4 regions of the Streptomyces sp. NPDC000348 genome follow, and region 2 is predicted to be linked to each of the others. Evidence: riboswitches for the same ligand, from Rfam matches in the RefSeq annotation. Region 2 holds a riboswitch; each other region holds the start of a gene.
What was found. A riboswitch is a leader RNA that binds a small molecule or an ion and turns the genes downstream of it on or off. The one in region 2 is predicted to bind cyclic di-AMP.
Positions count from the first base shown of each region.

Region 1 (2,190 bases), on a different contig from region 2:
GGCGGCACGGTCCACACCCAGCTCCTCACCCAGGGGCTGGCCGACGAGCTCCAGCTGGTCCTCGCCCCGCTGTTCGTCGGTGACCCCGAGGCCCCCCGCCTCTTCGGCCCCGGCCCCTACCAGGGCGGCCGGCTGCGGCTGGTCGAGAGCCGCCCGGTGGGCGACGTCGTCCTGATGCGCTACGAGCCCACCGCCCCCGGCACCGGCCCGCTGCCCTCCGCCGCCGACCACCACTGGCTGGCCCTCGCCTGCGAGCTGGCCGCCGAGTGCCCGCCCTCCGCGACGGCGTTCAGCGTGGGCGCGGTCGTGGTGGCCGCCGACGGTACGGAGCTGGCGCGCGGCCACTCCCGGGAGGGCGGCGACCCGGTGGTGCACGCGGAGGAGGCCGCGCTCGCCAAGGCCGATCCCACGGACCCCCGGCTCGTCACCGCCACCGTGTACTCCAGCCTGGAGCCCTGCGCCCGCCGCGCGTCCCGGCCGGCACCCTGTGCCCGGCTGATCCTGGACGCGGGCGTACGGCGGGTGGTCACGGCCTGGCGCGAGCCGGACACGTTCGTGGCGGGCGCCGACGGCAGCGCGGTACTGGCGGCCGGGGGCGCCACCGTGGTCGTCCTGCCGGAGCACGAGGACCGGGCCAAGGCGCCGAACGGACATCTGCTCGGCCGCTGAACCGGGGCCGGCGATCATGGGTGTGCGCCATGTCCTGCGGATGACGTACACTGGTCTTACCGACGCGGGGTGGAGCAGCTCGGTAGCTCGCTGGGCTCATAACCCAGAGGTCGCAGGTTCAAATCCTGTCCCCGCTACTGAAGGCCGAGGGCCGGAATCCAAAGGATTCCGGCCCTCGGTGTTTTCCGCTCCCCCTTCCCGACCAACGGTCTCACCCAGAGTGAGCGATCCACCCCGCAGCGCATAACGACTGACGAACGGTCAGAAGTGATCCGTCACCTGAGGTGCGGTCAACTCGCCCGTTTTTGACCGCTCGTGGCACTTAAGTCCACGCGGAAATCGTTAAAGATCAAGAGGAACGGCTTGGAATCAGGCCCTCGCGTCTATTAACGTTCGATAACGCAGCGCGGTCGTCCCAGCCGTCACAGACGTCGGCTCCGTGCGCACGCGCCGAATCCCGCAAGGGAACCGGGGAACCACCACCATGGGGTGAATCGCGTGGATACCGCCGTGGCACCACGGCTCGTATACGCGCGTAGGAGACCTTCCCGCTCCGAACCCGTCAGCTAACCCGGTAGGCGAAGACGGAAGGAAAGGAGCACGCCCACGTGGCGTCCAACCCGCCTGCCCCCGAGGCCCCGTTCAAACCGAGCGACACCTTCGCCTACGGCGGCGTCCGCACCGACGAGGGCCCCTTCGAGGAGTGGAACCCCACCGCGGATTCCGTTCGCCCCGTACGCGGCCGGCACCGCGTCTCCAAGCAGCGCGGCGGAGGACTCGCCCGCAGCTCCACCGTCCTGGGCGTCGGCGTCATAGCGGCCGTCGGCGCCGGCGGCATGGCCAGCGCCCAGACCGGCAAGCCGCCGGTTTCGATCTCCATGCCCGACCTCCCCAACGTGGGTTCCCTCATCTCCGACGAGGAAACCACCCCCGAGGGATCGTCCACCCCCCTCAGCACCCTCGGCATGACCGCCGCCGACACCGAGCAGGGCGCCGCCGACGCCGGCGAGGCGCTGCGCGCCCGGATCATGGCGCAGGTCGAGCAGCAGCAGGACCAGGCCGAGAGCAAGGCGCAGGCCGAGGCCGTCGCCGCCGCCGAGAAGGCGGCCGCCGAGGCCGCCGCCGAGGCGGAGAAGGAGGCCGAGGCCAAGGCCAAGGCCGCCAAGGAGAAGGCGGAGGAGGAGGCCAGGAAGAAGGCCGAGGCCGAGCGCCTCGCCGAGCTGGCCAAGCAGTACGCGCTGCCGACCTCCTCGTACACCATCACCTCGACCTTCGGCCAGGCCGGCGCCTACTGGTCCTCCGGCCAGCACACCGGCCTCGACTTCGCCGCCCCCACGGGCACGCTGATCAAGGCGGTCCACACCGGCACGATCACCTCCGCCGGCTGGGACGGCTCCTACGGCTACAAGACCGTGCTCACGCTCGACGACGGCACCGAGATCTGGTACGCCCACCAGTCCTCCATCAGCGTCAGCGTCGGCCAGAAGGTCAGCACCGGCGACGTGATCGGCCGCGTCGGCT
Region 1 is NZ_JBIAZD010000040.1:14,982-17,171, reverse strand. Features, by position in the region: gene ACFY3N_RS35970 (dihydrofolate reductase family protein) at 1-669, shown strand, start outside; tRNA gene ACFY3N_RS35965 (tRNA-Met) at 733-806, shown strand; cyclic di-AMP (ydaO/yuaA leader) riboswitch at 1,108-1,265, shown strand; gene ACFY3N_RS35960 (M23 family metallopeptidase) at 1,278-2,190, shown strand, end outside.
Region 1: linked by a shared signal. The riboswitch ahead of ACFY3N_RS35960 (M23 family metallopeptidase) and the one ahead of ACFY3N_RS30960 (transglycosylase family protein) in region 2 are both predicted to bind cyclic di-AMP.

Region 2 (2,190 bases):
CGATGGACGGCACGAGCATCTCCTTCTTGGATGTGACGCGGGTGAGCAGGACCCCGGAGGGTCGTGCGAGTCCGAGCCTAACCGGCTCCGGGCGATCGGCCATCCGGCCGCCCGTTGCGTGGACAGAACCGAGAGTAAATTGTTTCCGAACGGAACAAAGCCGTTTCCTGAAACCCGGCCGCAAAAACCCCACCCCGGTGCGTACGGGGGGAGACGCACCGGGGCGGGGAGCAGGGGGCGGCCGCTTACTTCAGGTGGAGCTGCTGGCCCGGGTAGATGAGGTCGGCGTCGTCGACGATGTCGTCGTTCAGCTCGAACAGCCCGGCCCAGCCGCCCTTGACGCCGTGCTCGGTGGCGATGGAGCTGAGGGTGTCGCCCTTGACGACCTTGTACTCGCCGTCGCCCTTCTCGACCTTCTCGCCGGTCGGGGTGGTGACGGTCTTCTCCTCCGCCCGCTCCTCGGTCTTCTGCTCGGCGGCCGGGCGCTCGGTGGAGCGGGAGGCCTTCTGCTCGGTCTCACGGGTCCCGGTGGAACCGGTGCCCTGCGAGGAGCCGGCCGAGGAGCCGCCGGAGGAGGAGCCGGTGTAGGCGGCGTTGGACAGGCCCGTGCCGCAGACCGGCCAGGCGCCCTTGCCCTGGCCCGCGAGGACCTTCTCGGCGATCTCGATCTGCTGCGCCTTGCTGGCCCGGTCGGCGGTGGAGGCGTACTGCGTGCCGCCGTACGCGGCCCAGGTGGAGGCGGAGAACTGCAGACCGCCGTAGTACCCGTTGCCGGTGTTGATGGACCAGTTGCCGCCGGACTCGCACTGGGCGACGGCGTCCCACTCGGAGGCGGTGGCGGCGGAGGCGTTGCCGGCCGCCATCAGCGGGGCGGCGACGGCGGCGGAGGCGATGCCGGCGACGGCGATCGCGCGGGTGGCCCTGGAGGAACGACGGTGCTTGCCCTTGCCGGAAAACAGCATGGATGGATCCCCTCACCGACGCCTACGAGGTGAGCTGTCGGGTTCGGGCCGGTTGAGTTGCCCGGCCACGTCCCTCACGGGACGCGGCTCCACCCCAAGCCCGATCCGGTGTCAACCACCGGAAGGGGCGCTTACCTTGGGTCCCCCGCTCCTGCCTGCGGCGCATGACGCGACGACTGTTCCCGTGCTGCCACTGGCAGGATTCGGCGTGGCGGCAGCCGGGGCCCGCGGTGGCGAGCGGTCACGACCGTAGACACGCGATCCGCGGAATTTCAAAGACGATCAGGGCTTCTGAGACCTATCTCTCACAGCCTTTAAACCGGACATTCGTCTCGAAACATGACGTCAACTGCCGCCGAACCCAGGCCCTTTCGAGCGTCACTTTTCGCCCGGTTCGACCCCGACCTCGAGCTCCTGGCCCGGCAGGATGAGGTCCGGGTCGGCGCCGACGACCTGCTCGTTCTCGGCGTAGAGCGACCGCCATCCGCCGTCGAGCTCAAGGGAGTCGGCGATGGACGAGAGGCTGTCGCCGTTGCGCACGGTGTACGAGCCGTCGGCGGCATCGCGCGAGGCGTCGGTGCCGCGCGAGGCATGCCGGCCGGACGATTCCGACGTACGGTCCTCCAGCACGCCCTCCTCGGCGCTGGAGCCGCGGTGCCGGCCGGTGCCGCCGTCTTCGGTCTCGGTGACTTCGGAAGAACCGGTGGTCTGCCCGGACTTGTCCGACTCGTCGCTCTTGGGGGTGGCCGAGACGGAGGGGGAGGTGCCGGATCCGCCGTCGGAGCCGGTGTCCGATTCCTTGCCCGAGCCGCTCGACCTGCCGGACTTGGCCGATTCACCGGCCGCGCCTTCGTCCCCCTCGGCATCCTCGGTGTTCTCGGCGTCGGACGTGGCCGACGGGGAGGGCGAAGCGGACGCGTCACCGGAGTCCGGCGATCCGGACGAGTCCGTGGAGCCGGAGGAGCCGGGCGTGCCCGAGGTCGCGTCCTCCGCCACGCCCGTGTCGATGTCGGCCGACGCCGAGTCCTGCTCGAGGCCCGCCGTCAGTCCGCAGGTGCGCCACGCGCCGACCCCCCGGTCGGCGAGGATTCTCTCGGCCACGGCTATCTGCTGGCCGCGGCTGGCCTGGTCGGCGCTGGTCGCGTAGTCCAGGCCGCCGTAGCTCTCCCAGTCGTCCTGGGTCAACTGCAGGCCGCCGTAGTAGCCGTTGCCGGTGTTCTGGCTCCAC
Region 2 is NZ_JBIAZD010000021.1:46,621-48,810, reverse strand. Features, by position in the region: gene eno (phosphopyruvate hydratase) at 1-13, opposite strand, end outside; gene ACFY3N_RS30960 (transglycosylase family protein) at 246-962, opposite strand; cyclic di-AMP (ydaO/yuaA leader) riboswitch at 967-1,135, opposite strand; gene ACFY3N_RS30955 (transglycosylase family protein) at 1,341-2,190, opposite strand, start outside.

Region 3 (2,190 bases), on a different contig from region 2:
GAGGTGAGCCGCGGATGCCGCCACCGGAGCTGCCGCCGCTGCCCGCGCTGACCCGCGCGGAGGCCGAACTGATCGACCGTTACCTCGAGGCCGTCGACCTGCTCGGCCGGATCAACCCGGCCCTGGACGGTGACACCTATCGCGGACTGCGCGCGGCCCAGGCACTGGTCGGCACGGCCGTCGCGCTGCGCGACGCGCTGACCCTGATGCACCGGCGCGGCGAGACCGAACTGCACTCCGGCACGCTGGCCCGGGCCCTGCGGGTGCTGGACGGCGAACGGCGCACGGCCCGGGTCACACTGCCGCCGGACCCCGGCAGTTGAGACCCGCGGGGTCCGGACGGCGTCCCCGGCCGGTGGTGCGCCGCGGCCGGGGTTGAAACGGACCAAACGGCGTACCCCCGTCCGGCGTAGACGAACCTGCTGTTTTCGGGCCCTCTCGGTTGCGCAACGCGCGTACCGCACAGCCGGAACGGTGCTTTTCACCCCTGGTCCGGGGCTCCCCGAGCTCTCGGCGAGGACCCGAACAAGGAGGTGTCCACCCGAACGGGTGAGTGGTGAGTAACAACACAAATCCCACGTTCCGTTGGGATTTCGATTGCGTCATGAGCCAAGATCCCTGACTGACGACAAGACCCCGCCGCCGCGGCGGGGCGATCCGGGCGGACGCCGAGTCCTGCCGCCGCCCGGATGACCGGTCGACAGGAGTGGATCGGCAGGAGTGGAGGACCCAAGCACGACGGGCCGCCGGGACGTCAGTTCCGAGCAGCCCTTGGGGTGAAGCCGCACATGTGCGGCCGGGCCACTTCGCCAGCCCGAATCCGACAGGTCATCCTTCACAGGCGGCTGACGAAGGGTTGCGCATGACTGCGCTCAATCGTGTCCCGTCTCTCATGGCCCGGGCCGGCACGGCCTCGGCCCTCACCCTGGCCGCCGTGGGCGGCTCCCTCGTGGTCCCCGGAGCCGCCTCGGAGGCGGCCGCCGCGAGCCCGGCCGCCAAGGCGCTGAACATCGCCGCCTCCAAGAAGGGCTCGCCCTACCAGTGGGGCGCCACCGGGCCGCACCGGTTCGACTGCTCGGGCCTGACGCTGTACTCGTTCAAGAAGGCGGGCAAGAAGCTGCCGCGCACCGCCGCCCAGCAGTACAACAAGACGCGCCACATCTCCGCCCAGAGCCGCAGGGCGGGGGACCTGGTGTTCTTCCATTCGGGCAGTTACGTCTACCACGTCGGCATCTACGCGGGTAAGGGCAAGATCTGGCACGCCCCGAAGACCGGGGACGTGGTGCGCCTGCAGAAGATCTGGACCCGCAGTGTCTGGTACGGCCGGGTGAGGTGACCGCGGGGGCGGCGGTGCCCCGGGGCACCGCCGCCCGCCGCCCGACTACTGCTCCTGCTGTCCGGCCGCCGTGACCGCTCCGGCGGCCCGGACGGTCCACGGGAGTTCGACCGACACGGTCTTGCCGCCCTCACGCGTGGGGCGGATCCTGAGCCTGCCGCCGCACTCCGCGGTCAGCCAGCGGATGATGACCAGCCCGCGGCCGTTGTCCTGCTGGACCGCCGCGGGCAGCCGCCTGGGGAACCGGGGGTGGCTGTCCGTGACACCGATGTGCACCCGCTCGTCACGGACCAGGACGACGTCCACGGTGAACGTGGGCGACTGCCCGAACGTGTGCTGCACCGCGTTGGTGGCGAGTTCGGAGACGATCAGCCGGACGGTGTCGCACAGTTCCGCGCCCGCCGGCATGCCCCATTCCTCCAGCACGCCCACCACGTGGGCGCGGGCGGCCGAGACCGAGGCGGGATCGCTCGGCAGAGTGACGGATGCTTCCAGATGGTCTGCCATGGCGACGTCGTCCCTTTCCCACGGGCCCGCGGTCCGACACGGAGCGGAAGGTTCGAGTACGGTCCCGCACTGGTGCTTCGCCGCCAGACTGCCATCACCGCACGGCGCAGGACGGCGATCCACCAAGATATGCATATATCTGTCGCTCAAAGCGGTGAACTCTGCGACGGGAGACCGTATCCGGGCGACTCGGAAGGAGTAAGGAGAAGCCCATGCAGCACGGTCCCGCGGTGCGCCGCCGGAAACTGGGCGCCGAACTGCGCGCGCTGCGCACCTCGGCGGGACTCACCAGCGGTGAGGCGGCCCGGCTGGCGGGCTGGCACCAGTCGAAGGTGAGCCGGATCGAG
Region 3 is NZ_JBIAZD010000019.1:97,534-99,723, reverse strand. Features, by position in the region: gene ACFY3N_RS29800 (ATP-dependent Clp protease proteolytic subunit) at 1-7, shown strand, start outside; gene ACFY3N_RS29795 (hypothetical protein) at 15-323, shown strand; cyclic di-AMP (ydaO/yuaA leader) riboswitch at 657-859, shown strand; gene ACFY3N_RS29790 (C40 family peptidase) at 863-1,336, shown strand; gene ACFY3N_RS29785 (ATP-binding protein) at 1,382-1,843, opposite strand; gene ACFY3N_RS29780 (helix-turn-helix domain-containing protein) at 2,056-2,190, shown strand, end outside.
Region 3: linked by a shared signal. The riboswitch ahead of ACFY3N_RS29790 (C40 family peptidase) and the one ahead of ACFY3N_RS30960 (transglycosylase family protein) in region 2 are both predicted to bind cyclic di-AMP.

Region 4 (2,190 bases), on a different contig from region 2:
TGCGGGGTGACCAAGGCGACCGGGCTGGCGCTCGCCGCCGAACACCTGGGGCTGAGCCCGGAGCGGACGATCGCCTTCGGTGACATGCCGAACGACATCCCCATGTTCGACTGGGCGGCCCACGGCGTCGCCATGGCCAACGCGCATCCCGAACTGAAGGCGGTGGCGGACGAGGTCACCACGTCGAACGAGGACGACGGCGTGGCCGTCGTCCTCGAGCGACTGTTCGGCGGGGCGATGACGCTCGCCCCCCAGCGGGTGGCTCAGTACGCGCCGAAGACGTTGTCGATGGAGCCGTAGCGGTCGGCGGCGTAGTTGCAGGCCGCCGCGATGTTCGCGACCGGGTCGAACGGGTCGAAGGCGGTGCCGGGCACGTGGTACGCCTGGAAGGTCGGGTCGATGACCTGCAGCAGGCCCTTCGACGGGGTGCCGGCGGCGGCGTTGGAGTCCCAGTTGTTGACGGCGGCCGGGTTGCCGGAGGACTCGCGCATGATGTTGCGGTGGATGCCCTCGTAGCTGCCCGGGATGCCGTTCTGCGCCATGACGTCCAGCGCCTCGCGGATCCAGCCGTCGAGGTTGTCCGGGTACGCCGTCACGGAGGTGGCGGCGGTCGTCGTCGGCTCGGTGGTGGCCGCGGAGGCGCTGGTCGCGCCGAACAGCGGCAGGGCGACCACGGCGACGCCGGCGACGGCGAGGGAACGGGCGAGGCGGCGGCGGTGCTGACCGTAAGCAGGCATGTCTGGGTTCCTCTCCTACGCCTGCGAGGTGAGCTGTCGGGTTCGGGCGGGAGAGTGCCCGGCCGTGCCCCTGCGGGCATGGCTTCACCCCTAGCCGTTCCGGCGCGTGTCCGGCCCGGCGGCCTACCTGGGTCCCCCACTCCTGCCGTGCTGAGTGATCGTCGTCGGTTGATGCGGGCGGCGGCAGGATTAGGCGTCCACCCGGCAGGCCGGGAACGTATGCGAGAGCACATGTCGGGAACAAGTGCGGGAATCACACAAGGCGCCGTTTGATCTTGCAATGGGGGTTTTGAGGCACTTGATCCTTTGCGAGTGCCAAGGGTCAACTCCGTGTCGCGGAGGGGGAGAAGGCGGGTGGCGGCCCGTGGTGGGGGTATCGGTTCGCGCGTGAGCCACTTCACTGGGGATTGCCTGTGAGCGCATTTATCGCCAAGCGGAATTCGCTCAGTATTTGCGGCAAATCGGACGCCGGGAGGGGCAGGATGGTGCGCGCGGTGAACCGCGACCCGGGAGGCGGGTCGGGGGCCGGGTCGAGGAGTGGATTACTACGTCCGGGAAAGTCTGAGAATGTCCGTTGTTATCAAACGATCAAAAGCGCTCCGCCCTTGATTCCGTGCCGCCCTGCCGGTAACCCCGGGCGCTGGCGGTGATCGAAACGTGACCGGATACGCTGACTTGAGTGATGGCAGCGACCTATCGACATTCCGTGTAACCGCCAGTGGACACCAGCAGACAGGAGACCCCTCGTGACCGTCGTCGGGCCGTTCGGGCTGAGCGTGCGGGACCAGGCTCTGGAAGCCGATGTCCAGGCCGGGATGACGGCTGTCGAGGAAGGACTGCTCGAGGCCACCAAGAGTGAGGTCCCCTTCATCACGGGAGCCGCCCAGCACCTGGTGCGGGCCGGCGGCAAGCGGTTCCGCCCGCTGCTCGTGATGCTCGCCGCCCAGTTCGGCGACCCCTACGCGCACGGTGTCGTGCCCTCGGCCGTGGTCGTGGAGCTCACCCACCTGGCCACGCTGTACCACGACGACGTGATGGACGAGGCCGAGGTGCGGCGCGGGGTCGACAGCGCGAACGCCCGCTGGGGCAACTCCGTCGCGGTCCTCACCGGCGACTTCCTCTTCGCGCGGGCCTCGCACATCCTGGCCGACCTCGGACCGGAGGCCGTGCGGGTGCAGGCCGAGGCGTTCGAGCGGCTGGTCACCGGGCAGATCCTGGAGACCGCGGGACCGCAGGACGGCCGCGACCCGGTCGACCACTACCTCGACGTGCTCGGCGGCAAGACCGGCTCGCTGGTCGCCGTCGCCTGCCGGTTCGGCGCGATGATGTCCGGGGCCGAGGAGACGGTCGTGGACGTGCTGACCCAGTACGGCGAGCGGCTCGGCGTCGCCTTCCAGCTCGCCGACGACGTCCTGGACATCGCCTCCGACTCCCACGAGTCCGGCAAGACCCC
Region 4 is NZ_JBIAZD010000016.1:10,926-13,115, reverse strand. Features, by position in the region: gene ACFY3N_RS26910 (HAD family hydrolase) at 1-300, shown strand, start outside; gene ACFY3N_RS26905 (transglycosylase SLT domain-containing protein) at 264-737, opposite strand; cyclic di-AMP (ydaO/yuaA leader) riboswitch at 743-911, opposite strand; gene ACFY3N_RS26900 (polyprenyl synthetase family protein) at 1,484-2,190, shown strand, end outside.
Region 4: linked by a shared signal. The riboswitch ahead of ACFY3N_RS26905 (transglycosylase SLT domain-containing protein) and the one ahead of ACFY3N_RS30960 (transglycosylase family protein) in region 2 are both predicted to bind cyclic di-AMP.